Regions from separate parts of the Dechloromonas sp. A34 genome, predicted to be linked through region 2. Evidence: predicted binding sites of a transcription regulator. Region 2 holds the regulator's gene; the other holds the start of a gene.
The links. The regulator FliA, encoded in region 2, starts transcription of late flagellar genes. The targets are predictions, from matches to a motif close to CTAAAGTTNNNNNNNNNNNNGCCGNTA.
Positions count from the first base shown of each region.

Region 1: miaB (tRNA (N6-isopentenyl adenosine(37)-C2)-methylthiotransferase MiaB) is a predicted target of FliA. The motif match lies at 5,263-5,289, and genes of this name have one in related genera.

Region 1 is NZ_CP102486.1:1,236,271-1,247,234, forward strand. Features, by position in the region: gene NQE15_RS06190 (YiiX/YebB-like N1pC/P60 family cysteine hydrolase) at 1-161, shown strand, start outside; gene NQE15_RS06195 (apolipoprotein N-acyltransferase) at 139-513, opposite strand; gene NQE15_RS06200 (nitrilase-related carbon-nitrogen hydrolase) at 510-917, opposite strand; gene NQE15_RS06205 (hypothetical protein) at 941-1,603, opposite strand; gene NQE15_RS06210 (HlyC/CorC family transporter) at 1,581-2,429, opposite strand; gene ybeY (rRNA maturation RNase YbeY) at 2,435-2,812, opposite strand; gene NQE15_RS06220 (PhoH family protein) at 2,868-3,857, opposite strand; gene miaB (tRNA (N6-isopentenyl adenosine(37)-C2)-methylthiotransferase MiaB) at 3,838-5,175, opposite strand; tRNA gene NQE15_RS06230 (tRNA-Met) at 5,308-5,384, shown strand; gene NQE15_RS06235 (hypothetical protein) at 5,601-6,317, shown strand; one part of gene NQE15_RS06240 (IS3 family transposase) at 6,592-6,838, shown strand; one part of gene NQE15_RS06240 (IS3 family transposase) at 6,838-7,706, shown strand; gene NQE15_RS06245 (hypothetical protein) at 8,126-8,383, shown strand; gene gstA (glutathione transferase GstA) at 8,390-8,995, opposite strand; partial or broken gene ahpF (alkyl hydroperoxide reductase subunit F) at 9,093-10,637, opposite strand; gene ahpC (alkyl hydroperoxide reductase subunit C) at 10,740-10,964, opposite strand, start outside.
Region 2 is NZ_CP102486.1:1,529,407-1,540,370, forward strand. Features, by position in the region: gene flhF (flagellar biosynthesis protein FlhF) at 1-533, shown strand, start outside; gene NQE15_RS07660 (MinD/ParA family ATP-binding protein) at 526-1,416, shown strand; gene NQE15_RS07665 (RNA polymerase sigma factor FliA) at 1,416-2,168, shown strand; gene NQE15_RS07670 (flagellar motor protein) at 2,161-2,901, shown strand; gene NQE15_RS07675 (flagellar motor protein MotB) at 2,901-3,200, shown strand; gene NQE15_RS07680 (OmpA family protein) at 3,197-3,682, shown strand; gene NQE15_RS07685 (flagella synthesis protein FlgN) at 3,695-4,159, opposite strand; gene flgM (flagellar biosynthesis anti-sigma factor FlgM) at 4,159-4,452, opposite strand; gene flgA (flagellar basal body P-ring formation chaperone FlgA) at 4,507-5,184, opposite strand; gene flgB (flagellar basal body rod protein FlgB) at 5,342-5,752, shown strand; gene flgC (flagellar basal body rod protein FlgC) at 5,763-6,176, shown strand; gene NQE15_RS07710 (flagellar hook assembly protein FlgD) at 6,195-6,878, shown strand; gene flgE (flagellar hook protein FlgE) at 6,891-8,207, shown strand; gene NQE15_RS07720 (flagellar basal body rod protein FlgF) at 8,229-8,972, shown strand; gene flgG (flagellar basal-body rod protein FlgG) at 8,986-9,768, shown strand; gene NQE15_RS07730 (flagellar basal body L-ring protein FlgH) at 9,778-10,434, shown strand; gene NQE15_RS07735 (flagellar basal body P-ring protein FlgI) at 10,458-10,964, shown strand, end outside.

The sequences.
Region 1 (10,964 bases), 290 kb from region 2:
CGACGGTCAGCCCGGACAACATCGCGGTGCTGGCGACCGGCGATGGCCCGTTGAGCGTATCGCTGCTCTATCACGATGGCCGCGAGGTGGCGGCCGATTCGCGCCGCTACATCTCGGCGCTGGTCAAGCCCGAAGTGGTCAAGGTCGCGCGCGGCGGATAGCGACCAGGATCAGCAGGGCGATCAGCCCGAGCGCCGGCCAGTTGCCGAAGCGGGCATAGGGCGTCATACCCTGATGGGCGCGGATCTCGGCTTTCAGGACGCCCTGGGTGAAGGGCGGCAGGCTGGCCTGCAGCGAGCCGTCGGCGGCGATGACGGCGGTCATCCCGGTATTGGTCGCCCGCAACATCGGGCGGCCGGTTTCAATGGCGCGCAGGCGGGCAATCTGCAGGTGCTGCGGCTGGGCCAGAGAACGGCCGAACCAGGCAGTATTCGAGATGTTGGCGAGAATTCCGGCGCGGGGCAGGGCACGAATGATTTCCTCGCCGAAAACGTCCTCGTAACAGATGTTCACCGCCACCTGCTGGCCGGCCACGGCAAGCGGGCCTGCACATCCGGGCCGCGCGAAAACGCCGACATCGGGATGCTGGCCAGATTCATGAACCACGAGAAGCCGGGCGGAATGATTTCGCCGAACGGCACCAGGTGGGTCTTGCTGTAAACCTGGAGCGGCGAGCTGCCGAGGCTGACCGCGCTGTTCCAGTAGCGCTCGCCGTCGCCGGTCAGCGTGCCGAGGATGAGGTCGCCGCCATGCGCCTGGGCCGCGGCTTTCAAGGCATTGATGTAGACCGGTGGCAACTGGTCGAAAAAGGCCGGGATCGCGGTTTCCGGCAGCACGGTGAGCTGCGCCGGATTCGCTTCGACCAGTTCGCGGTAAAGATCCAGCGTGCGGATGAAGGTCTCCGGGCGGAATTTCATTTCCTGCGGGATATTGCCCTGGATCAGCGCGACGCTGACCGGGCGCCGACCGGGCTGGTCCAGGCTACCTGCAGTAGGCCGTAGCCGATTGCCGTGCTCGCCGCTACAAAGGCCAGGCCGACCCGCCAGCGCAAGAGCAGGGCGCCGGCCAGGGCGACCAGCAGCGACAGGCCGTGCACGCCGAGCAGCGGGGCGAAGCCGGCCAGCGGGCTGGGCGGCGCCTGCGAGTAGCCGACGGCGAGCCAGGGAAAGCCGGTGAAAATCCAGCTTCTGAGCCAGTCGGCAGCGGCGATCAGGGCGGCGAAGAAAAGCGCCTGCTGCCACCACGCCGCCGGCTGCCAGCGCTTGAAGAGCCCGCCGGCGAGCATCGGAAAGAGCGCCATGACGGCACAGAACAGGAAGGCGGCGATGCCGGCCAGCCACCACGGCATGCCGCCGAAGACCGAGAGGCTGACATAAACCCAGGACACGCCGCAGAGAAAGAAGCCGAGGCCGAAGGCGAGCCCGGTCAGCGCCGCCTGACGGGGCGAGCCGGCCTCGCGCAGCAGAGCGAATAGGCCGAGCCAGACAAGCGGCGCCAGCCAGAACAGGCCAAAGGGGGCAAAGCACAGGACACCGCAGGCCCCGATCAGCGAGGCGACGACGAAGCGCGCTGCCTGGTGCCTAGACAGCAGTCTCTTCAGCACCTTCGGGCTTGGTGAGGGGCGAAACGAGCAGGGTGTACAGGCGGCGGCTGTCGGCGCGCAGGACCTGGAAGCGGACGCCGTCGATATCGACGACTTCGTTGCGCTTCGGCACGCGACCGAGGTGGCGCAGAATCAGGCCGCCGACGGTATCGAATTCGTCGTCGGAAAATTTCGTGGTGAAGGCTTCGTTGAAGTCCTCGATTTCGGTGCGCGCCTTGACGCGGTAACGGCCGGTCGAATCTTGGCGGATGTTGTCGTGGGCCTCGTCGAAGTCGTATTCGTCCTCGATGTCGCCGACGATCTGTTCGAGCACGTCTTCGATGGTGACCAGGCCGGCAACGCCGCCGTATTCATTGACGACGATCGCCATGTGGTTGCGCGAAACGCGGAATTCGCGGAGCAGCACATTGAGGCGCTTCGATTCCGGGATGAAGACGGCCGGCCGCAGCCAGTCGCGCAGTTCGAAACTCTTTTCGGTGTGAATGCGCAGCAGATCCTTGGCGAGCAGGATGCCGAGGACATTGTCGCGGTCGCCGTCGACCACCGGAAAACGCGAGTGGGCGGCTTCGATGACGAAGGGCAGGATCTCGCTCATCGGGTCGTCGATGTCGATGACATCCATCTGGGCCCGCGGAATCATCACGTCGGTGACGCGGGTGTCGGAGGCGGCGAGCGCCCCTTCGATGATGGTCAGCGCATCGGCGTCCATCAGGTTGCGCTCGTAGGCCGAGTGCAGGATTTCAAGCAGTTGCTCGCGGTCTTCAGGCTCGCGCAGCAGTAGGGACGTCAGCCGTTCGATGAAACTCGGTTTACTCTCACTGTCCATAATGTCTATTCCGCAGGGTTGCCCAAATAAGGGTCGGGGTAACCGAGTGCGGCAAGAATCTCCCTTTCTTCATTTTCCATGGCTTCGGCATCTTCGTCGTTGTCATGATCCCAGCCTTGCAAATGCAGCATACCATGCACCGTCAGGTGGGCGTAATGCGCCGCCAGCGGCTTGTTCTGTTCGTTCGCCTCGCGCGCCACGACGCTCGGGCAGATCACCAGATCGCCCATCACGACCGGTTCGCTATCGTAGGGAAAGGACAGCACGTTGGTTGCGTAGTCCTTGCCGCGATACTCCTTGTTCAGCGCCTGGCCTTCGTCGGCCTCGACCAAGCGGATGGCGATCTCGCCGCCGCCGACCAGCGCGGCGCGGGCCCAGCGCACGAAATCCGCCCGCAAGGGTAGACCTTCGCGGTTACAGGCGTATTGCACGGATAGGTTAAGGCGTTTGCTTGGTGTGGGATTCATAGGCGGCGACGATGCGGGCGACCAGCGGGTGGCGCACGACGTCTTCTTTTTGGAATTCGGTAAAGGCCAGGCCGCGCACATCCTTGAGGATGTCGCGCGCTTCGCGCAGGCCGCTCTTTTGCCCCTTGGGCAGGTCGACCTGGGTCAGGTCGCCGGTGACCACAGCCTTGGCGCCGATGCCGATGCGGGTTAGGAACATCTTCATCTGCTCGGGCGTCGTGTTCTGCGCTTCGTCGAGGATGATGAAGGCGTGGTTCAGCGTCCGGCCGCGCATGAAGGCCAGGGGCGCGATCTCGATGGCGTGCTTTTCGTAGAGCTTGCTGACCCGGTCGTGGCCCATCAGATCGTACAGGGCGTCGTAGAGCGGGCGCAGGTAAGGATCGATCTTCTGGGTCAAGTCGCCGGGCAGGAAACCGAGGCGCTCGCCGGCTTCGACCGCGGGGCGGGTCAGGATGATGCGTTCGACCGTGTCGCGCTCGAAGGCATCGACCGCGCTGGCCACCGCGAGATAGGTCTTGCCGGTACCGGCCGGGCCGATGCCGAAGGTGATGTCGTGTTCCTGGATCGCCTTCAGGTAGGCCACCTGGCGCGGCGTGCGGCCGTGCAGTTCGGTCTTGCGGGTAACCAGTTGCGGGCCGTCGGTAATGCCGCCCGGCGAGATGCGGCGGACCGGGGCATTGGTCAGTTCGATCAGGCCGAGCTGGATTTCATCGACCGACAGCGACTGATGCGCCATGCCGTAGAAGTGACGAATGGCATCGGCCGTCAGCTGGGCTTTTTCACCGACGATCGAGAAGCGCTCGTTGCGGCGGCGGATGATGACATCGAAGCCGGTTTCGATCTGCCGGATGTTCTCGTCGAGCGGGCCGCAGAGATTGGCGAGCAGCGTGTTGTCGACCGGCGCCAGCGAGATATCGACCGGTTTGCTCTTCGGCGCGGGCCTAGTCTTCGCGGATGACAATCTCGCCCCTCAGGCTATGGGCCAGTGCCGATGTGATGCGGACATCGACGAAGGTGTTGATCAGCCGCGGGTTGCCAACAAAGTTGACGATGCGGTTGTTGTCGGTGCGTCCGGCCAGTTCGTGCACATCCTTCTTCGAGGTGCCCTCGACCAGTACGCGCTGGACGCTTCCGACCATGGCCTGGCTGATCACCTGGGCCTGTTCGTCGATGCGCTTTTGCAGGCGGCTCAGGCGGGCCGATTTGACGGCGGCCGGCGTCGAATCGTCGAGTTCCAGGGCCGGCGTGCCCGGCCGCGGGCTATAGACGAAGGAGAACGAGTTGTCGAAGCCGACCTCGTCGATCAGCTTCATGGTCTTTTCGAAATCGTCGTCGCTTTCGCCGGGGAAGCCGACGATGAAGTCCGTGGACAGCGAAATGTCGGGCCGCGCCGCGCGCAGCTTGCGGATGATCGACTTGTATTCGAGCGTCGTGTAGCCGCGCTTCATCGCCGCCAGCACGCGGTCGGAGCCGGCCTGGACCGGCAGGTGCAGATGCGAGACCAGCTTCGGCACCGTGGCGTAGGTATCGATCAGGCGCTGCGACATTTCGCGCGGATGCGAGGTCGTGTAGCGGATGCGCTCGACGCCGGGAACTTCGGCGATGTACTCGATCAACATCGCCAGGTCAGCCTTCTCGTCGGTGCCCGGCATGTCGCCGCGATAGGCATTGACGTTCTGGCCGAGCAGCGTGACCTCGACGACGCCATTGGCGGCCAGGCCGGCGACTTCGGTCAGCACGTCCTCGAACGGCCGCGACACTTCGCCGCCGCGGGTGTAGGGCACGATGCAGAATGTGCAGAACTTGGAGCAGCCTTCCATGATCGAGACGAACGCCGAGGCACCTTTGACTTCGGCCGGCGGCATGGCGTCGAACTTCTCGATTTCCGGGAAGGAGACGTCGACCGCAGCCTTGCCCTTGGCTTTGCGCTCGGCAATTAGTTGCGGCAGGCGATGCAGGGTCTGCGGGCCGAAGACGATATCGACGTAAGGGGCGCGGGCGACGATGGCATCGCCTTCCTGGCTGGCGACGCAACCGCCGACGCCGATCACCAGATTGGGATTCAGTTGTTTCAGGTGCCGGACCCGGCCCAGATCGTGGAAGACCTTCTCCTGCGCCTTTTCGCGCACCGAGCAGGTATTGAACAGGATGATGTCGGCCTCTTCGGGGTTCTCGGTCCTGACAATTGTTTCGGAAGCATTGAGCACATCGGCCATCTTGTCCGAATCGTACTCATTCATCTGGCACCCGAAAGTGCGGATGAATAATTTCTTGGGCATGGGTAAATTACTTTGCAAATCAGGGGTTGCCGGTTCGGCAACGGGGCCGCCGGAAAGGTGTTCATTATAACCGAGCGCAAATGCCTTGACCGGAGAAAGCTCGGCAAACTATAATCCGCGCCCTCAAAGCGTGGTGATGTAGCTCAGTTGGTTAGAGCGGTGGATTCATAACCCACAGGTCGGCAGTTCAATTCTGCCCATCACCACCACCAGTACATGGAAACGGCCAACCCAAGCGGGTTGGCCGTTTTTGTTTCTGGTCCATTTCTGGTCCAAATTTGGCAGTGGTAGGCCCTCCATATGCTCGGCCTTGAGGTCTTTCCTCCGATTAGATGATCGGGGTAAGCAGAGTGCCGGCCATGTCACCCGCGTAGAGTTGATGTACGATCCTCTCACCAAATTCTCTCAGCTCCACATGCAGCCTTATGGCAACCACACTGCTTTTTGTCGATGCGGATAACCAAGCACCGATCCTTGCCACAACGCTAACCCGGTTTCTGAAAACTATCGGGCGTGAGTCCGCCAAAGCCATCGTCGCTGGCAACGGTGTAGGAGATCGTGTTAGAAACTGGGAGTTGGCTCTCAAGGAGGCCCGTCCGGACATCGAAGTGGCATGCCATGTGGCGCCGCCCCGCAAACAGTCCGCCGATGTTCGCTTGATGTTTGAGCTTGCACCGTTCTATCACGGACAGCCAGACTCAGCCGTGCTGCTGGTGATCTTTTCTCGCGACGACCTGCTAGTGGCGGCAGCCGAGTGCTTGGTGCAGAAGGGGCACAACGCCATGGTCGTGGTGGGGTCGTCCTCTAATGGCACATCCTTGGTCACTGACGTACCAGTGGTGGTCTTACCATCACCTCAAGTCGCTGCCGCACAAGTAGCGCCAGCGCCTATACACGACGTCGCTACAGCGCGCCCTGCCAATCAATCAGACACCAAACCCGATAACGCTGTTGTTACAACAGCAATCACTAAAATTCGGCAGCAACTTAAACCCAACAAGCAGGGAGGCTATGCTGCTTCTGCGGTCGGGCAGGTGCTTGCACAGCTTGGTCACGACAAGGCAAATCGAACCAAGATCGTTAAACAGATTCCGAATTTGAAGGAGGTCGGGACAGGCCCCGAGAAGCGACTGATCTTCTGAACTGTCTTTGCCAGGGGCAATAAATAGTCCGGTGTAATCTGTTGCTTCTTTATCCCCATTTCTATCTTTAGATTACCCGGTCAGAAAAAAGCCCCGCTGTCACGGCGGGGCTTCAGATCAATCTGTTTCAGGCGTTGGCGGATCGGGAATGAATATTTTCGAAGTATCCAGCCCGTCGAACAGGATCACCAGCCGGGGAACAGCGGCGGCCGCCCGTGGTGTACGGGGCACGAAGTTGTCGAATACATCCCCCTTGGTGCCGTTCCGGACGTCATTGATCGTGACAGGCAACCCGATCATCGGCTTTTTGCAGCAGGCAGAAGTTGGCATACCGATCAAGGAACTGTGTCGGCAGCATGGCTTCAGTGATGCCTCGTTCTACAACTGGCGAGCGAAGTTTGGCGGCATGACGGTTCCGGACGCCAAGCGCCTGAAAGAGCTGGAAGCCGAGAACGGCAAGCTCAAGCGGCTACTGGCGGAATCGATCCTCGATGCCGAGGCACTCAAGGCCGCTTTAGGCCGAAAACGCTGAGCCCCCGGCAAAAGCGTGAGGTAGTCATGGTGATGCAGGAATCGACAGCGATTTCCGAGCGCCGTGCCTGCCTGCTGGTGGGTTTATCGCGCACGGTCCTGCATTACGAATCGAAAGTGCAGCCAGAGAACGAGCAATTACAGGCAAGGCTGGTTGAACTGGCCGGCGAGCGCCGCCGGTTCGGCTATCGCCGTCTGCATGCCTTGGTTCGCCGTGAGGGGGTTCAGGCCAATCACAAGCGTATCTATCGCCTCTACAGCGATGCCGGGCTGTCGGTTCGGCGCCGCAAGAAGCGACATGGTGTAGCCGTTGAGCGGCAGGCGCTGGAATTGCCGTCCTCACCGAACCAGGTCTGGTCGATGGATTTTGTCAGTGACGCATTGGCCAATGGCCGCCGGATCAAGGTGCTGACCATCGTCGATGACTTCAGCAAGGAGGCCATCGATCTCGCCGTTGATTTCGGAATATCAGGACATTACGTGACCCGTGTGCTCGATCAGGCGGCTCGTTTCAGGGGCTATCCCAAGGCGATCCGGACTGACCAGGGGCCAGAATTCACTGGCAAGGCATTAGACCAATGGGCCTACCAGCACGGCGTGCAGCTCAAGCTGATCCAGGCGGGCAAACCGACGCAGAATGCGTTCATCGAGAGCTTCAATGGCCGGTTCCGGGATGAGTGCCTGAACGACCATTGGTTTACGAGCCTGCCCCAGGCTCGTATCCTGATTGCCGCTTGGCGCCGAGACTACAACCAGCATCGGCCGCATAGCTCACTGGACTACCTGACGCCGGCAGAGTTTGCGGCCAAGCATCGATCCAGTGATCCCGATGATTCTGTCGGGAAAGGATGTCTTTAGAAGTGCAAACCAAGGACTTTTACTAAAACGCCCTTGGCACTAAATCCGGGGGCACCTCAAGCCAGGACCGGGCGGCGTCTGGTCCAGTTCTGGTCCGGGCGCGCCTGTAGCTTCAATGATGCGCTCCCTTGGGCAGGTTTCAGTGCTTAAAATTTTTCGGCGGGAAAACCCTTCCGGAAATCTTGTCGGCCAAGGTGGCGGGCTGCTATCAAGCGCGCCCTAATCAGTGGAAAAAAGTATTGTGTAAGGTTTTCATAACCCACAGGTCGGCAGTTCAATTCTGCCCATCACCACCAGAAACACGGGAACCCGCTGATTCGTCAGCGGGTTTTTCCGTTTACGCCGGCGGAAATGGCATGCTGTCGCGAACCATTCGCCATTTGCTGCCCTCTGACGATCACTGACAGGAGATTGCTGAAATGAAGAATGTGACGGTTACGATCAAGCTCGAAATGGAAGTCCCGGACGATTGGGAACTGGCGAAGACCTCGGATGGCATCGATATCCTGAGCATGGGAAACGGTCAGTATCTGGACCTTACCTTCGAGCCGATGGTGACGGATGATATCGAGGGCACCTGGACGAATGAGGTCGACGAGGGCTTTATGGACGCACTGATGGATATGGTTGTTTCCGAAGACGTCGCCTACACGCTGACGGTGCCGCCAGCGCACTGAGCGTTCTCAGGCCAGGCCTTCACTTTTCAGTGCAGCCTGTACGGCCGGCCGGGCTCCGACGCGGGCGTGATAGACGGCCACGTTGGGCCAGCGGGCGAGATCGAGCTTGACGAATTTTGTCCAGTTCAGGACGGTGAACAGATAGGCGTCGGCGACGCTGAAGTTTTCACCGAGCAGGTATGATTTGCCGGCCAGCTGGGTATTTACGTAGTCCAGGCGGCGCTCCAGGTTGCCCAAGGCGGCAGCCTTCCAGTCGTCGCTGCTGGCGGGATTGAAGAAGGGGCTGAAGGAGCGGTGCAGCTCGGTGCCAATGAAGGTCAGCCAGCTTTGCAGACGATAGCGTTCCAGCGTGCCGTTGGCCGGGGCCAGTTTCTTTTCCGGCACCTGATCGGCCAGATACTGGACGATGGCCGGCCCTTCGGTCAGCACCTCGCCGCTGTCCAGTTGCAGGGCGGGCACATAACCCTTGGGATTGATTGCCCAGTAGTCGGCGCCGCTGGCCGTGACCTTGGTCTTGAGATCGACGGCTTCGGTTTCGTAGGGCAGGCCGGACTCTTCGAGCACGATGTGCGGCGACAGGGAACAAGCGCCGGCTTTCAGAAATAGTTTCATGAGCGTCTCCTTGGCTGTAATTGTTAACTCCGGCAGCAGCCGGAGTTAACTTCAGAGGCAAGGATATGCCAAAAGGTTCCAGCTTGGCTTCAGGCCGGGCCGAGCTCCTGATCAGGTGGTCGAAGGCGCTCAGCGAGGCCGTGGCGCCGGCGCCCATGGCGATGATGATCTGCTTGTAAGGCACCGTCGTGCAGTCGCCGGCCGCGAACACGCCGGGCACCGAGGTCTGGCCCTTGGCGTCGATCTCGATCTCGCCGCGTTGAGACAATTCAAGTGTGCCTTTCAGCCAATCGGTGTTGGGCAACAGGCCGATCTGCACGAAGATGCCTTCGAGGTCGATGCGCTTGACCGCGTCGGTATTGCGCTCCTTGTAGAGCAGACCGTCGACCTTCTCGCCATTGCCGCTGACTTCGGTGGTCAGGGCGCTGGTGATCACCGTCACGTTCGGCAGGCTGGCCAGCTTGCGCTGCAGCACGGCATCGGCGCGCAGCTTGCTGTCGAATTCGAGGAGCGTGACATGGCCGACGATGCCGGCCAGATCGATCGCCGCCTCGACGCCCGAGTTGCCGCCGCCGATCACCGCGACGCGCTTGCCCTTGAACAGCGGGCCGTCGCAGTGCGGGCAGTAGGCGACACCTTTGCCGCGGTATTCCTGCTCGCCGGGCACGTTCATTTCGCGCCAGCGGGCACCGGTGGCCAGAATCACTGACTTGCTCTTCACCGTCGCGCCGTTTTCCAGTTGCACCTCGATCAGGTCGCCGGGAATCAGTCTGGCGGCGCGTTGCAGATTCATGACGTCGACCTCGTAATCCTTGACGTGCTCCTCTAGGCCCATGACCAGCTTCGGGCCATCGGTGGCCTTCACCGAGATGAAATTCTCGATGGCCAGCGTGTCCATGACCTGGCCGCCGAAACGCTCCGCCATAAGGCCGGTGCGGATGCCCTTGCGGGCTGCGTAGATGGCGGCCGAAGCGCCGGCCGGTCCGCCGCCGACGACCAGCACGTCATAGGCTTCCTTGGCATTGATTTTTTCGGCATCGCGGGCGGCGGCGCCGGTGTCGAGCTTGGCGATAATTTCCTCGATCGTCATCCGACCAGCGCCGAACTCGGCGTCATTCAGGAAAACGGTCGGCACGGCCATGATCTTGCGACGCTCGACTTCGCCCTGGAACATCGCGCCGTCGATCATCGTGCTGGTCACACCAGGGTTGAGCACAGCCATCAGGTTCAGGGCCTGCACGACGTCCGGGCAGTTGTGGCAGGACAGCGAGATGAAGGTCTCGAACCGGAAGCTGCCGGGCAGGGCCTTGATCTGTGCGATGACTTCGGCGTCTACCTTGGGCGGATGGCCGCCGGTCTGCAGCAGGGCGAGAACCAGCGAGGTGAATTCGTGGCCCATCGGGATGCCGGCAAAGTGGATGCGCGGCGTTTCGCCGGGCAGGCCGATAGCAAAAGAGGGGCGCAACGTGGCGCTACCGTTTTCGCGCAGGCTGACCTGGCTCGAGAGTGCGGCGATGTCGACCAGCAGGCCGCGCATTTCCTCGGCCTTGGCGCTGTCGTCGAGCGAGGCGACCAGTTCGATCGGGCGTTGCAGCTTTTCGAGGTAGGCCTTGAGTTGCGTTTTGATGTTGGCGTCAAGCATGTCTTGCTCCCGGTTCAGAATTTCATTGGAAAGCCGGAGAGGGCCGGCTTTGCGTTGAAATCCTCGCCGCTCCGGGCGGGAGCGACGGGGTTCAGCGTTGCCTTAGATCTTGCCGACCAGGTCCAGCGACGGGGCCAGGGTGGCGTCGCCTTCCTGCCACTTGGCCGGGCAGACTTCACCGGGGTGGGAGGCTACGTACTGGGCTGCCTTGATCTTGCGCAGCAGTTCGGAAGCGTCGCGGCCGATGCCCAGGTCGTGAATCTCGGCGACCTTGATTTCGCCTTCAGGATTGACCACGAAGGTGCCGCGCAGGGCCAGGCCTTCTTC
Region 2 (10,964 bases):
ACGAACAATTGCGCATCTACGGCCGGATCCTGGGGGTTTCGGTCTATCTGGTGAAGGACGCAGTCGAACTGCGCCAAACCCTGAAAGAGCTGCAGCACAAGCACATGGTCCTGATCGACACGATGGGCATGAGCCAGAAGGACAAGCTGGTGCCGGAACTCACCGACATGCTGGCCGGTTGCGATGTGCAGCGCCTGTTGTTGCTCTCGTCCACCTCGCGCGGTGATACGCTTGACGACGTTGTGCGTGCCTATGAAGGTGACAATCTGGCCGGCTGTATCCTAACCAAGATCGACGAGGCGGCTACCCTGGCAACGCCGCTCGACGTCATCATGCGCCACGGCCTGAAGCTACATTACGTTTCCAACGGTCAGCGCGTCCCGGAAGACCTGCATCTGCCCAATCGCGGCTACCTGATGCACCGTGCCTTCAAGGATGTGCCGGAAAGCTCTCCGCACAAGCATACCGGTGTCGAGCCTGCGCTGATGATGGCCAATGCCGGCATGGTTTCGGTCGGAGGTCGTCGTGGCTGACTTCCGCGTTGACCAGGCGGCCGGACTGCGCCGCCTGCTCGGAGGTGGTCAGCAGTTGCAGGTGGTGACCTTCGTCGCCGGTTGCGAGGGGGTCGGGCGCAGCGTCGCGGTCGCCAACCTCGGTGTCGCACTGGCGCGTCTCGGCAAAGAGGTGCTGATCATCGACGAGCATGCCTCGCGCGACGACATTGCCTCATCGTTCGGCTTGGTTTCCCGCTACGACCTGCTCAATGTGGTGCAGCGCGAATTGGCCCTGTCGCAGGTTCTGCTTCAGCCGATGCAAGGCCTGCGCGTGCTGCCGGCCGCCAAGGCAGTTCGCAAACTGGGCCGTCTCTCCTTGCCGCAGCAGCAGACCCTGCTCGATGCGATGTCCGGTCTGGAGCGCCCGATCGACATCATTCTGGTCGATGCCTGCATGGCCCACCCCAACGGCTTCTCGCCTTTCGGTCTGGCCTCGCAGGAGGCCGTGGTCGTGCTGTCCGGCAATAGCGCCTCGATCACCGAGGCCTATTCGCTGATCAAGAAAGTCAGTCACGCCTTTGCGCGCAAGCACTTCCGCATTTTGGTGAACAAGGTGCGCAGTCAGCCGGATGCCCGTTCGATCTACGAAAATATCGCTCAGGTCGCAGCGCAGCGTGGTATCGCCCGTCTTGACTATGCTGGCGCCATTCCTCTCGACGAGTCCCTGCGTCAGTCCTTCCAGCTCGGTCGCCCGGTTCTGATCCAGGCGCCCGATTCCGCATCGGCCGCCGCCTTCCGCGATATCGCCTCCGATCTGCTCTACTGGCAGCGTGGCGAAGGCGAGACCGGCGGGGTCGAACATTTCATGCAGCAACTGCTACACTTGAGCCAACGCATAACCCCGAACGTACTACGAGCCTGATGTATACCGCTGCCGGGCAGCCAGACAGGGACCAGTTGGTTCAGCGCTTCGTACCGCTGGTGAAACGTATCGCCTATCATTTGATGGCGCGCCTGCCGGCAAGCGTACAGCTCGATGATCTGGTCCAGAACGGCATGATGGGCCTGCTCGATGCCATGGACCGTTATCAGGAAGGCTTCGGGGCGCAGTTTGAGACCTATGCTACCCAGCGCGTGCGGGGTGCCATGCTCGATGGCCTGCGGGAGAACGACTGGTTGCCGCGCAATCTGCGTCGCGAACTGCGTCGTATCGAAGGGGCGATCAACCAACTGGAGCACGAGCACGGCCGCGCCCCGTCGGAGCGCGAGCTCGCCGACGCCTTGGGCATGTCGCTGGCGGATTACCAGAAGACCCTCCAGGATGCGCGCGGCCATCAACTGGTCTACTTCGAAGATTTTGCCGGCGAAGGTGATGACGACTTTCTCGAGCGCCATTTCACCGACAACAAAGCCGATCCGGCCAATATTCTCGAAGACCGTAATCTCCGGGAGATGTTGGTAAAAGCCATCGGCCAGCTTCCGGACCGGGAAAAAATGATGATGGCGCTCTACTACGAACAGGATCTCAATCTGCGCGAAATCGGCGAGATCATGGAGGTCACCGAATCCCGGATCTGCCAGTTGCATAGTCAGGCGATCGCCCGCCTGCGTAGTCAGGTTCTTGGCGAACTGCCGGCGGTGAAGAAGCGGAGTAAGGAGAAGAAGCTTGGATAAGATCAGTCTGGCCGGCCTTGCTCTAGGCCTGATCGCCATCCTGGGCGGCCAGATTCTCGAGGGCGGGCATGTCGGCTCACTGGTTCAGCCAACCGCACTGCTCATCGTTCTCGGCGGGACCTTGGGTGCCGTCCTGTTGCAAAGCCCATTCCACGTCTTCAAGCGTGGTGTCTTAATGGCGAAATGGGTCTGGGTGCCGCCGGTCATCGAGCAAAAGCGGATGATCGACCAAATCCTGACCTGGAGCCAGCAGTCCCGTCGCGAAGGGCTGCTCGCCCTGGAGAACTACATTCCCGGCATCAAGGATGAATTCACTCGGAAAGGCTTGCAGCTCCTGGTCGACGGCGCCGATCCGGAGCGCATTCGGGAGCTCATGGAAGTTGAGATCGGCACTTTTGAAGACGAGTGGCGGCAGTCGGCAAAAATTTGGGATTCCGCCGGCGGGTATTCGCCGACGATCGGGATTCTGGGCGCGGTCATGGGGCTGATCCACGTCATGGAGAACCTTTCCGATCCGACCAAACTGGGGGCGGGCATTGCCGTGGCTTTCGTGGCGACCATTTATGGCGTCGGTCTTGCCAACCTCATCTACCTGCCGATCGCCGGCAAACTCAAGTATTACATTTCGCGGATGGTAGCCTCCCGTGAAATGCTGATCGATGGCCTGGTCGGCATCGCCCTGGGGGACAATCCGCGGATCATCGAGGGCCGCCTCAGGGGTTATCTGCTCTAATGGCCCGTCGCCGTCGCGAGGAAGAGCACGAAAACCACGAGCGCTGGCTGGTTTCCTACGCCGATTTCATTACATTGTTGTTTGCCTTCTTCGTCGTCATGTACGCCATTTCGTCGGTCAACGAGGGCAAGTACAAGGTGCTCTCCAATTCGCTGTCCAATGCGTTCACCAATACCACCGCCCAACCCGGCGGGCAGCCCATTGCCACCATTCAGGGGCGCCGCCGATTCCGCCGCGGCCGATTGCCAAGCCCGACAAATTGCCTGATCAGAAGAAGGTCGAGCAGCGCAAAAAAATGAAAAATATCGCCAGCGAGATCATGAATGCCTTGCAACCGCTGGTCGCCCAAGGCAAGGTGCGCCTGCTCGAAACCAGCCGCGGCGTGACCATCGAAATCAACGACAGCATCCTGTTTCAGCCTGGGCAGGCCAAGCTCCAGTCCGCGTCGGTCGGTGCGATGCTGGCGATCGCCCAGGTTCTGGCGGTTTCAGATTTTCCGATCACCATCGAGGGGCACACTGACAACATTCCGATCGCGACACCGCAGTTCCCCTCGAACTGGGAATTGTCGGCGATGCGGGCGACTACCGTACTTCGTCTGTTCAATGATGGGGGGGTTGGCGCCGAACGCCTGACGGCAATCGGCTACGGCGAAACGCGGCCGTTGGAAACCAATACGACCGTGGAAGGTCGGGCGCGCAATCGCCGGGTGAGTGTCCTGATCGATTCGAATCGGCCAGAGGAGCCGACCGAAATCGGGGGCATCGCGCCGCCGGGTTAAGCCGCTAGGCCCTCAGGCCGAGTCGACAATGCTGCTCCCGCTACTCGGCGCGGCCTGGCCATCACTGCCGTAGAGCAAATGTTGCGGGGGCTGGCGCGTCAGGATGCTCAGTGCTTCCTTGGTCTGTTGCAGGTGCATGTCCACCAGGCTGGCGTTTATTTGATGTAGTTCCTTGGCCTCGCTCGCCAGGGCGAGCAACTCCGTCCACCGGGCGGCAACCACGTGCTCGGCCGGATGCTCGGCCAACCAGCGCGTCATGGCGGCACGGGTGTTGTCGTCGCCGCTGCCACCCAGCGCCGAGCGCCGTTCGTCTTCCAGGGCGTTGAGTTGGATGACCAGTTCCGCCTTGGCGGCTCCGGTCTCCGGCAGGGCGGAAGCGTCGCCCTGCTTGAGCGCTTCTTGCTCGTTCTTCAGGAGCGCCACAAAGCGCGAAATCAGTTCAACTTCCCGCTTGGTAATCGCTGCAACTGTCGTCATCAGGCTTGGCGATTGCCGCTGATATTCACCAGGTCGCGCGCCGACTCGATCAGGCGGTCAGCGATGGCTTCCGGATTGATCTTGAAGCGACCTTCCGAAATGGCCTGCTTGATTTCCTGAATGCGCGCCGAGTTGATCGGCGGTTTCTCGCTCCCCTGCAGGCTGCCGGCCAGTTGACTCAGACTGACCGCTTCCGCCGTCGTCGCGGCCGGGGCTGGCTGGGCGGCGGGCGCCTTGGGGGCCAGGCTCGGGGTCGTTGGCTTGTATGAACTGTCGATCTTCATGATGGTCATCTCAAAACTTTAGGGCTTGAACTGATTATCGGCTGCAACGGGAGAAACTTTAATCTAATAAGATATTTCAACGCTGCCATCGGCGCGGGCCATACCGCTGACGGTTTGGCCGGAGTTAAGCCGGATTTGTGCCATCTGGCCTTCGGCAGCGTTGTTCATTGCCTTGCCTTCGCCGCTTACGGCAAATCCCGGACCTTTCGAGATGACGCGAACCGACTGCCCCTGACGAACAACCAGGGGGGCGAGCAACTGATCGCTGCGCAGCGGCTGGCCGGCGCCCAGTGAATTGCGCAGGACCTTGCCGATGGCGTTCTGCGGGTCTGTCACGACTCCGGTTGGCAGGCTGGACATGTCGCCGGAGAGCGTTGCCAGATCGGTCTCTTGAACGGACTGGCCGGCAGACAGCGCGCGCGCGGTCGTGACGTAATTGCCGGTGACGGCAATTTGTACCGGCACCAGGACATTCCAGATATTCGGCCCGAGGCAGCGGACGCCGACATGGGTCTTGCCACTCAGGCGAGCCCCCGGTGGCAGATAGGCTTCGTGGGCGGAACAGGCCGGGAGTCGGCTGAGATTGAGACTGCCCATGGTGATCTTCACTTTGCCGGGGAGGCCTTGCGTTTGCAGGCGAACAAAGCGCTCGGCGGTGTCGAGCACGATATCCGCTTCGGCCGCCAGGGTTGGTGCGGCAAGGATGGCGATAAGGATGATCAGGAGATTGCGAGGCAGCATCCGGCTATTTTGCCTGATCGATGAATGTCGTGGGGGCTTCGTCCGGCAAGTTTTGCCGAGCCGGAGCCTCTGGGTTTGCCGAAAATCGCCGGCAAACCCAGACAATTGGCTGTGGCATGGACTGTGCTTTTATTCCATCGAATCTTTGGAGCGAATGATGGCAAGCCTTGAACAGCACGTTTCCGTATTAAGCCAGGCCCTGAATCTGCGGACCCAGCGCCATCAGGTGCTGGCCTCCAATATCGCCAATGCCGATACCCCGCATTTCAAAGCGCGCGATTTCGACTTCGAGGCCGCCATGCAGCAGGCGATGAGTGGTCGAAAAGGCGTCGGCGAGGTCAATCTGGCGACCACCTCGGCCGGGCACCTCCAGGGTAGTGGCAACAGCGGTCCGGCCATCCTCAAGTTCCGGACGGAAACCCAGTCGGCGGTCGATGGTAATACGGTGGACATGGATGTCGAGCGGACCCAGATCACTGAGAACGCCATGCAGTACCAGATTCTTACCCAACTGATCAGCGATAAGTTCCGCGGCGTACGCAGCGCGCTCGCCTCGACCAATAGCTAAGGAGCCATGAATGAGCCTGTTCAACGTCTTCCAGGTTTCATCCAGCGCCATGACGGCGCAGTCGATGCGCCTCAACACCGTGGCTTCCAACCTGGCCAACGCGGACAGCATCGTTTCGTCCGACGGCAAGCCGTACCGCTCGAAACAGGTCGTCTTTGAGGCGACGCCGATGGGCAATGCCGGCGAGATGTCGAAAGGCGTCCGCGTCCGGCAGATCGTCGAGGACGCGGCCCCTCCCCGGATGGTCTATGACCCAAAGAATCCGGCGGCCGACGAAAAAGGTTACGTCGCCTTTTCTAATGTCAATGTGGTCGAGGAAATGACCAACATGATTTCCGCCTCGCGTTCGTACCAGACCAACGTCGAGGTCATGAATACCGCCAAGACCATGATGCTGCGAACCTTGCAGATCGGCCAGGGCTGAACTTAACCGGAGGCAATGATGGCCAATGTAAACAATACGGCAGCAACCAGTTCAGCGGATCTGTTCGCGGCAATCGGTGGCGGCAGCAGCACCAAGTCCACCACCAGTACCACGGCCGACATGGAGAACCGCTTCCTGACCTTGCTGATGACCCAGATCAAGAATCAGGACCCGCTCAATCCCCTCGACAACGCCCAGGTGACGACCCAACTGGCACAACTGAATACGGTCAACGGCATCGAGAAGCTGAATTCGACCTTGAGCACGCTGCTCGACGGCTATAACGAAGCCCAGGCTATGCAGGCGGCCGGCATCATCGGCAAAAATGTGATGGTGGCCGGCAATAATTTGCCGCTGGCCGGCGGTCAGGCGGTTGGTGGCGCTTCGCTCGAGAGTAAGGCGGACAAGGTTACGCTGACCATCAAGGATGCCAGCGGCAAGCTGGTCCAGACTGAGGAACTGGGCGCCAAGGATGCAGGCACCTTCTACTTCGGTTGGGATGGCAAGGATACCGCTGGCAATGTGATGAAGGACGGCAATTACACCTTCACGGTCGAGGCAACGGCGGCCGGCAAGAAAGTGAACGCCTCGGCCATGCAGATTGGCACGGTTTCTGCTGTTGTTAGAAGCAGTAACGGATTCCTCCTTGATCTGGGCGCGTTTGGCGATGTCGCCTTCAAGGATGTGCAGCAAATTCTCTGAATGGAGTAAAAAATGGCATTCCAGCAAGCATTGAGCGGTCTCAATTCCTCTTCCAAGGCGATTGACGCGACCAGCCACAATATAGCGAACTCCAGTACCGTCGGCTTCAAGGCCTCGACCGCCCACTTCGGTGATGTCTATGCGGCATCTCTGGCCGGAGCCGGGGCCAGCCAGATCGGTATCGGCGTCAATCTCGCCGCCGTTCAGCAGCAATTCACCCAAGGCAACATCACCTCGACCAACAATCCGCTGGATATCTCGATCAACGGTGCCGGCTTCTACCGCATGGATCAGAACGGGGCGACGACCTATACCCGCAACGGTCAGTTCCATCTCGACAAGAACGGCTTCATCATCAACGATCAGGCCATGCAGCTGACCGGCTATCCGGCCCAGGCCGGCATCATCGTGCCCACGACGCCGCAGCCCTTGCAGATTTCGGCATCGGACCTCGCGCCGCAGGCGACCGGTCTCAATGCCAGCAGCACTTTCAACGGGATCAAGGCCAATCTGAACTTCGACTCGCGGTCGACCGTGCCCGCCTCGCCCTGGGTCAATGGCGGGGCTGCCGGCAGCGTGGGGGCCTACACCCCCGATCCGCAGACCTATAACTACTCCACGGCCTTGTCGATCTACGACACGCTGGGCAATGCCCACACCATGACCTATTACTTCCGCAAGACGGCAGCTGCTGGTCAGTGGGAGGTTTACGCGAATGTCGACGGGACGACCAACCAGAACATTACCCCTGGCGGTGGCCCGATGGGCACCCTGACATTCGGGACAACTGGTGCGATCACCGCCGGCAACCCGATGAACGTCTCGGTGAACATGCTCGGCATCATGCAGAGTCTGGGCCAGCCCGCAGGCAATGGCGCCCAGGCCGTGCAAGCCTTTCCGGTCGACTTCACCGGGACGACTCAATTCGGCAGCGCCTTCGGCACCAACCGCCTGGAACAGGACGGCTACGCGGCCGGGCATCTGGTCGGGCTTTCGGTCGGCTCGGACGGCATCATCCAGGGGCGCTACAGCAACGGTCAGACCTTTGCCCAGGGCCAGATCGTGCTGGCCAATTTCACCAACCCGAATGGCCTGCAGGCGCTGGGCAACAACCAGTGGAGCGAGAGTTCGAGTTCCGGGGCGCCTTTGGTCGGCGCGCCCAATACCTCCAGTCTGGGCGTCCTCTCCTCATCGACGGTGGAAGAGTCGAATGTCGACCTGACCGCCGAACTGGTCAACCTGATCACCCAGCAGCGCAACTACCAGGCCAATGCGCAGTCGATCAAGACCCAGGACCAAGTGATGCAGACCCTGGTCAATCTGCGTTAATCGACCGACTGAGCCGCTGACATGGATCGTCTGATCTACACCGCAATGACCGGCGCCAAGCATGTCTTCATGCAGCAGGCCGGTACCGCGAACAATCTGGCCAACGCCAGCACGATCGGCTTCAAGGCCCAGGAGCACCGCTTCCGGGCCGTGCCGGTGCTTGGCGAAGGCATGCCCACGCGGGCCTTCGTGGTCGATGCTTCAGTCAGCGACGTAATGAATGAAGGCCCGCTGATGTTCACCGGGCGCAACCTTGATGTCGCGGTCAACGGCAGGGGCTGGATCGCCGTACAGTTGCCCGATGGCAGCGAGGCCTACACGCGTGCCGGTAGTCTGGATGTCGATGTCACCGGCTTGTTGCAAACCAAGAGCGGTCACACGGTGGCCGGCGATGGCGGTCCGATCAACATCCCGCCCGATAACGTCATCGAGATCGCACCGGACGGCACGGTTTCCGTCGTGCCATCTTTCGGTACCCCCAACAACGCCAACGCGATTGGCCGGATCAAGCTGGTCGATCCCCCGGAAACCGACTTGGTGCGCGGTGCCGACGGCCTGTTCCGGCTGCGCGACGGGCAGGCCGCACCGGCCGAGGAACGCGTCAAGCTGGCCTCCGGGACGCTTGAAGGCAGCAACGTCAATGTGACGGATGCCATGGTCAATCTGATCAGCCTGGCCCGTCAGTTCGAGATGCAGATCAAGATGCTGCAGACCGCCGATACCAATGCCCAGCGCGCCGACCAGTTGCTGTCGCTGAACGCCTGATAGGACATAAATCATGATCCGTTCCCTATGGATTGCTCGCACCGGCCTCGATGCCCAGCAGACCCAGCTCGACGTCATCGCCAACAACCTGGCCAACGTCAGCACCAATGGCTTCAAACGCTCGCGGGCGGTATTCGAGGATCTGCTTTACCAGACGCTCCGCCAGCCCGGCGCCCAGTCGTCGCAACAGACGCAGATACCGACCGGCCTGCAACTGGGGACCGGCGCCCGGCCAGTGTCGACGGCGCGCATCTTCACCCAGGGCAATATTCAGAAGACCGACAACGCGCTCGATGTCGCCGTCCAGGGCAATGGCTTTTTCCAGATACTGCTGCCTGACGGAACGACGGGCTATACGCGCGACGGTTCCTTCCAGAAGGATAACCAGGGACAGATCGTGACGTCGGACGGTTATCCCCTGTCACCGAATATCACGATCCCGGCAGACGCGCTGTCGGTTTCGATTGGTAGCGATGGTACGGTGTCCGTTACCCAGCCGGGCAATGCGGCCACGACCCAGATCGGCAGCATCCAACTGGCTACCTTCATCAATCCGGCCGGCCTGCAAAGCATGGGCCAGAACCTGTACCTGGAAACCGCGGCTAGCGGCACGCCGACCCCGAACACCCCGGGAACCAACGGTGCCGGCAATGTCAATCAGGGTTACGTCGAAACCTCCAACGTCAATGTGGCGGAGGAACTGGTGACCATGATCCAGACCCAGCGCGCCTACGAACTGAATTCCAAGGTGATTTCGACATCAGATGCCATGCTCGGCCGCCTGACCCAGCTCTGAGGTAAAGCCATGAAACGTCTTGTCCTGCTCAGCCTGGTGGTGACTGCGGGCTGCACGACGGTACCGCCGACCAACATCCATCAGCCGATGTCGGCCCGCCCGGCGCCGCGCTACGAGAGCACGCTGGCCAATGGTTCGATCTATCAGGCGGCGAGCAGTCGGCCGCTGTTCGAAGACCGGCGGGCGCGCTACGTCGGCGACACGATTACCGTGACCATCACCGAAAACACCACGGCCTCGGCCAAGTCGAACAACAAGCTCGACAAGTCGAATGTCGGCAAGGCGTCGGTCGGTGCGCTATCGGTCTTGCCGGGGCAGAGCCTGCTCGGCCTCGACTACAACACCTCCAGTTCGAATGCCTTCAGCGGCAAGGGCGAGGCGGCCAACAACAACGTCTTCACCGGCAGCATCACGGCGACCGTGATCGATGTCCTGCCCAACGGCAATCTGCTGGTTTCCGGCGAGAAACAGTTGGCCATCGGCCACGAACAGGAGTTCGTGCGGATCTCCGGGGTGATCAATCCGAGCTTTGTCGATGCCAGCAATACCGTGGCTTCATCGAAGATCGCCGACGCCCGTATCGAGTACAAATCGGCCGGGCAGATCAGCGAAGGCCAGATCATGGGCTGGCTGGCACGCTTCTTCCTTAATGTGATGCCATTCTAGGAAAGTTCTCGCGGAGGCGCATCATGATTACCAACAGCGGCAAATGGTACCGGCAGGCGGCAATTGTGGCCGCTTGTCTGCTGCCGCTTTGCAGCCAGCCAGCGCTGGCCGAGCGCATCAAGGACCTGGCCAGCATCCAGGGGGTGCGTAACAACCAGCTGATTGGTTACGGCATCGTGGTCGGCCTCGACAATACCGGCGACCAGACGACCCAGACCCCGTTTACCACCCAGGCGATCGGCAACATGCTGTCGCAGATGGGGGTCAACCTGACCACCGAGCAGTCGCAGAAACTGCAGTTGAAGAATGTGGCGGCGGTGATGATCACCGCCAATCTGCCGGCCTTCGCCAAGCCCGGCCAGCCGATCGACGTCACCGTCTCGTCGATGGGCAATGCCAAGAGCCTGCGGGGTGGCACCCTGTTGTTGTCGCAGCTGAAGGGCGCTGACGGGCAGGTCTATGCCATGGCCCAGGGTAACGTCCTGGTCGGTGGTGCCGGCGCCTCGGCGGGCGGCTCCAAGGTCACTGTC